2 regions of the Sporosarcina sp. FSL K6-1508 genome follow, and region 1 is predicted to be linked to the other one. Evidence: riboswitches for the same ligand, from Rfam matches in the RefSeq annotation. Region 1 holds a riboswitch; the other holds the start of a gene.
What was found. A riboswitch is a leader RNA that binds a small molecule or an ion and turns the genes downstream of it on or off. The one in region 1 is predicted to bind lysine.
Positions count from the first base shown of each region.

Region 2: linked by a shared signal. The riboswitch ahead of MKZ11_RS12805 (aspartate kinase) and the one ahead of dapA (4-hydroxy-tetrahydrodipicolinate synthase) in region 1 are both predicted to bind lysine.

Region 1 covers NZ_JBBOXF010000001.1:4,072,898-4,076,060, reverse strand. The annotation lists gene MKZ11_RS20970 (S-layer homology domain-containing protein) at 1-225, shown strand, start outside; gene dapA (4-hydroxy-tetrahydrodipicolinate synthase) at 345-1,229, opposite strand; lysine riboswitch at 1,593-1,770, opposite strand; gene MKZ11_RS20960 (polysaccharide deacetylase family protein) at 2,101-3,163, shown strand, end outside.
Region 2 covers NZ_JBBOXF010000001.1:2,571,402-2,574,564, forward strand. The annotation lists gene uvrC (excinuclease ABC subunit UvrC) at 1-641, shown strand, start outside; lysine riboswitch at 930-1,109, shown strand; gene MKZ11_RS12805 (aspartate kinase) at 1,197-2,414, shown strand; gene MKZ11_RS12810 (DUF2507 domain-containing protein) at 2,467-2,883, opposite strand; gene MKZ11_RS12815 (hypothetical protein) at 2,958-3,089, shown strand; gene MKZ11_RS12820 (succinate dehydrogenase cytochrome b558 subunit) at 3,121-3,163, shown strand, end outside.

The DNA.
Region 1 (3,163 bases):
GAAGGCATTTTGAATAAATGGTTGGATGGTGACTTTTCTCAAGTTAAAGATGACTATTTTGAATTGAGACGCATTGGAGACCCGGAATACGGGAATTGTGATATTTGTGAAGACCATTCTTCTATTCATATCAGGACCCAAAGAGCTGAAGAACATTTTGTGAACACCATCTATGGAGAAGAGGGATTACAACGGCATCGGTTGCAGTGGTATAAAGCGGGTTAACACTATCAAGCGCTAGGCACCAATTCAAACGGGTGCCTGGTCTTTTATGTGTTTTATTGTGAAAGGTGCCAGGTTCCAACACAATTTAGAATTGTGTTGGAACCTGGCACCGTTTCTTTTCAGACTTTCACATCATCATAGATTGACAACGTACGCTGTAGTGAATGTAGCTGTTCGTCGTTCAAGGGAATCATCGGCAAACGAACACTGCCGACTTGAATTCCTCTTAGGTTCAATGCCGCTTTTAATGGTGACGGATTCGGAGCGGCAAAAAGTGCATTCATCAGTGGCAACAGTTTACGGTGATCTGACGCCGCTTCTTTGACGTTGCCCATTTTGAAATTTTGGATCATTGTTTGCATTTCATTGCCTACAATATGAGATGCGACGGAAACAACGCCAACACCACCAATTGATAAGACGGGGATTGTTAAGCCATCGTCGCCGCTGTACAAGGAAAATCCTGTCGGTGTCTGTTCAATAATTTCAGCTATTGCATCTAAATTTCCACTCGCTTCTTTAACCGCGACGATATTAGGAATTGCAGCAAGGCGTACGACTGTATCGACAGCAATATTGACCAACGTTCGTCCTGGCACATTGTATAACATGACTGGTAAAGAAGTGGCTGCCGCAATTGTTTGAAAGTGTTGGAACATCCCTTCTTGGCACGGCTTATTATAATATGGAACGACGAGCATAACGCCATCAACACCGACATCTTCTGCTAACATTGTCAGTTCAACAGATTCTCTTGTATTGTTTGAGCCCGTTCCGGCAATTACGGGCACTCTTCCATTGACGACTTTTACCACAAACTTGAACAATTGTACCTTTTCCGTATTCGTTAACGTCGGAGATTCTCCGGTTGTGCCTGACACGACTAGACTATCTGTTCCGTTGGCTATTAAATGCTCAATTAAGTTCCTTGTCGCTTCAAAATCAATATCCCCGTGCTCATTAAAAGGAGTCACCATAGCTGTTACAACTTGTCCGAAATTCATCATTTCTCCACATCCTATTCATATTTGGTAGATACAATAGAGGGAGAAGGGCAATTTATCAATCTCGCCTCGGCGTGATTGCGTCCGGATTTTTTCGAGCGGGAGGCCTACACGATGTAGGTCATGCAGTCGTTGCGAATCGAACAGCGAAAGGTTCTATTTACCGTATTTCTGCGTTCTTTGCAGAAATTAAGGCACTTTCCGTCGCGAACTTAGTCTGCCATCCTTTACTTCCCTCGAAAATTCGTGACATTTGCCGGAGGCTTTAACTTGAATCGGCGTTCTTTGCCGATCCAAGATAAATGAACGCAAAAAGCAACAACGAGGGGTCGCTGTTGCAGTGAAATAATAGATTATTTCTTTGCATAAGATAGCCCTCCATATAGTCTCCTATATGACAATTCTGTGCTTATTCAACCCAGAACCAGCTTTGAGAAAATGAGCATCTCTCCACTTCGGCAAATCCCCCTTTCCACAGTCTTCATAGGACCTCATTATCCTCTGATTGTGTACTGATGGTCTTTGCGCCTCTATCCTTACTTCAAGATTTTGAAATAAGTAAATGTTTAATTGTTTTCACTTTACACGGAATTCGGTACAATTGCAAGTCGAAAAAGAAAATAACGTTCGTTTCCAACTAAACGGACGTCGTTTTATACTTGCAGGCACAAATGGCAACCGGACTTATTTAGCAAGAAATATAGACGCGGAATCAAATGAGGTATTGTCATATGAAGGTTCCTCTTCTTTGCGTGAAGTTGCCCACTTCAGCATAAATTCTCCCATCCTCCAAAACTTTTTAAAAAACTTTTGAAACTTTTACTGAAAATCTCCGTCTGTACGTTGCTTAATAGACAGTGGAGGTAAAGGTATGAGGAAAATTTCCAGCAATAAGCTGTTACTTGTGTGCTTGATTGTATTTATAATAAGTGTTGGTGCGATATGGATTTTGGTTGAATCGCAAGGAAGAGTGTTCGCGCAGGAAGGGGATCGGTTTGTCACAAAGCGGGTATTTGAGCGGGTGTTGACATCGCAGGAGCGTCAGCCGATTTATATGAAAGGGGCGAACTTGACGCAGATTGGCGATTTGGAGGCGGATCAGCCCGTTGCTATCATAGGTGAGGATGAGGCGTATTATGAGCTTCGATTGGGAAATATGGCTGCCTTTGTCCGTAAGGGGAAGGCGACGGTTGAAAAAAAGAAGCTTTCGACACTTGTACATACGGAGCGGTTGGCTGCTGTTCATACGCTACAAAAAACCGCGGTTTACGAGGATGCTGACTTGCAGAGCAGCGTTATACTGGAGTTGGAAGAAGGCTATCGCTATCCGGTTGTTCGGGAGGAAGAGGATTGGTATATCCTTACAATAGGAGAGCGGCCGGGATATATTTCTAAGCAGTCTGTTTCATTGGATGCGGGTCTACCGGTGCTTGTATATCATCAGGTTTTACCTCGCGAGTCGATGAGAACGATGGATAGTACGATTTCCTTGGAAGCGTTTGAGCAGCAGATGGGGTACTTGGCGGATCATCATTTCGAGACGCTGACGGCACATCAGCTGTATGATTATTTGGAAGGGCGCCTTGTTGTACCGAGCAAAGCAGTGCTCATTACATTCGATGACGGATTATTATCGACGAAGGAATATGCATATCCCATTTTAAAGCAATACGAGTTAAGTGCGCTTCAGCACATTATTTCCTCACGTACGGGTCGGGCACAGGGAGCCCAACTATTTGGTGCGGAAGGCCCGCTACAGTTTTTTACCGCTGCGGATTTAGAAGAGCTGGTGGATGTTTTCCAGTTCGAAGCACATACATATGAATTGCATTCACTTAATGAGGATTCGGGTGTAGGGGTGGCGTTAGATCATTCAAAAGAAGAAATTCTTTTGGATTTACAGCAAAATATAGAACAAGTGCCGGAAGCCGTCT
Region 2 (3,163 bases), 1.5 Mb from region 1:
ATAACTCTCACACGTACGGGGCGGATGCTGTCTCTGCGATGGTATCTTTCGTCGATGGGAAACCTAATCGTAAAGATTACAGGAAATATAAGACAAAGACGGCGGCAGCACATGACGACTACGCTGCGATGCGTGAGGTCGTACGACGACGTTATATCCGAGTATTGAGAGATGACCTTCCATTGCCTGATCTCATTGTAATAGATGGCGGTAAAGGGCATATGGAGGCGGCCAGGGAAATCATTGAAGACGAGCTAAACCTATCCATTCCGATTGCTGGACTTGCAAAAGATGATAAACACCAGACGGCGCAGCTCCTCTACGGCAATCCGATTGAACTGATTCCACTGAAAAGAACGAGTGAGGCTTTTTACTTACTACAGCGAATTCAAGACGAAGTTCACCGCTTTGCAATTACGTTCCACAGAAAAAGGCGTGAATCCAATTCATTGACGTCAGCACTGGATGGATTACCTGGCGTTGGGCCGAAAAGAAAAACGATGTTGCTGAAGCATTTTGAATCAGTGAAAAAGATTCGTGAAGCCTCTATTGAACAGTTACAGGATGCGGGATTGCCTGCTGCTGTTGCTGAATCAGTTGAGACGTATTTCCGCGAGGAAGCATTGCGGGAAGAAAAGTAATGTGGTAGAGTGAATGCACTGAATTTTTTCACTGCATAAGAAATTATGAAATCTCTTCCTGTAGGTAATGTATATCATAGAGAATTCACGTATAGAAACCAGCGCCTGGAGGCTCGGATATCCAAAGGTTGTGGGTTCCTTGAAAGTCGGTCCAGCGGGGAGTGATTGAATTTCATCTCTCATTGTTGGGACATGAAGTCGAGAACTTAGACTGCTTTCCTTTATCCATCTTGTGCTTGTTGCCTCTGAACAGGCGTTTGTGCTTTTGTTCCTTATAATTTCATATGTAGTGAAGATAGAGGCGCGAATACTAATAGTACATCCTCGGAAGGCGGCAGCCTGATGAAGGGGATTGAAAGGGATATTCGCCGAAGTAGTTGAATCGGCTGTCGCGATTGTTCTGCTGGATTTCCATTGAATAAATGGAAGTTTGTCAGGTATAAAAATACCTGGAGAGCTATCTGAACGGAGTATCTTTTCAATAATTGCTCCAATCGGACCGGCTCTCATTTTGGGGGCCGTTTTTGCGTTCAGGGGGAAATGGAGGAAATGACTATGGAACGAATCGTAATGAAATTTGGCGGGACATCAGTAGCGAATCCCGAAAGGATAGCCCGAGCTGCAAAACTAGTCTTGGCTGAAGTCAATCAAGGGAATCAAGTGGCGGTCATCGTCTCTGCAATGGGGAAAACAACGGACGATTTACTTAGACTTGCTGAAGAAATTAATCCGAAAGCTGCCCGTCGCGAACTTGATATGCTGTTATCCACGGGGGAGCAAGTAACTGCATCCCTTCTCGCGATGGCGATTGGAGCGCAAGGATTGGAAGCACATTCCTATACAGGCTGGCAAGCGGGCGTAACAACAGAAGCAATTCACGGCAATGCGCGAATCGAGCAAGTAAACGCAGACAAAATCATGTCGACGATTGAATCGGGTGCTGTTGCGGTTATTACTGGCTTTCAGGGCATCGATAACTACGGTGAGTTGACAACACTCGGCCGCGGTGGATCTGATACGAGTGCCGTCGCAATCGCTATTGCTCTCGATGCCGCTGTGTGTGATATTTACACAGACGTCGAAGGGGTGTTTACGACCGATCCGAGATTAATTGGACAGGCGAAGAAGCTCGAGGAAATATCGTATGATGAAATGCTTGAAATCGCAAATCTTGGTGCAGGTGTACTTCATCCGAGAGCGGTCGAGTTCGCGAAAAATCATCATATGCCAATGCGGGTCAGACCGGCACATATGGATGGTGAAGGAACGGTTATCAAGGAGGAAATCAATTTGGAAAACAATCTAATTGTCCGAGGTATTGCATTTGAAAGAGATATCGTCCGGATTACAGTTATGTATGAAGTTCCATACAATGGTTCGCTTGCGAATATATTCACTGCACTCGCGAATCACCATGTAAACGTTGATATTATTGTTCAGACAATCATGGAAGGTGTACAGCCATCTGTTTCATTTTCTATTAAGAAAGAGGATTTCGCAGAGGCAATAAATATTTTAGAAATAGAAAAAGAAGCCCTTGGTTACAGTAGGGCAGATTTTGAAGTCGGCCTTGCGAAAGTATCCATTGTCGGGAGTGGAATGGTCTCCAATCCAGGAGTCGCTGCACAAATGTTTGAGATACTTCGTGGCGCATCAGTTCCAGTTAAAATGGTCAGTACATCTGAAATTAAGGTTTCTGTCGTTATTCCTGAATCGGACATTGAAATAGCAGTAGCTGCGCTTCACAAACAATTCGGATTGGACGCAGATTGAATGAAATGATTTATATGAAAAGAAGCTGTACCTGAATGGGTACAGCTTCTTTTCATACTCCAGTTTTAGCTTTCAAATCCCATTTCACTTGAAAATAGACTAGACTGTCCTTTACATTCAATTCTCCGTAACATTCAGTAAGGAAACCATTCACTTTCTGATACTGTTCTGCGATGAATCCCGCTTCGAGTCGACAGGATCTGTTTTGGACATTCGTTCCGTCTTCGCGATCCAATGTATAGAAGGTTTCCTCTTTTGTGGTTTTCACGAAAGTGAGAATACCCCAACCGGCTTCCTTGAAGAATTCAGGAAGTTCATCAACTCCGAAAATCGGGAATTTCCTAGCCACTTCTTTTCCTGCCCAATAGAGGATTTCGTCTTCATGGTTGCCGAGAATACTTGGCAACACATGATCTCGTAAAATTTCATAGCCGAATCGGGTCGGCGAATCGTATGTAGTATTTTCCAATCGAATATACAACCCTTTCGGTTAAATGATGGCGTAATTAAAAGTTCGGTAATAAAAGTATAATATATTTGGGCGTGCTGAAAAGCCTATATCGTCTTGACCTCTTCAAAACAGAGGAGTACAATGGTTATGTCATAATATTGTACCACGATGAGGTACGTCGTCAACGGTCGCTTCATGTCGAAATGATGACAGAAGTTGTCTGACGGACTCAGTTAATAAGGGAGGGTAAAAGACTTGTCGAGAGAATCAGATTTTTATTTGCGCCGTCTTCATTCAC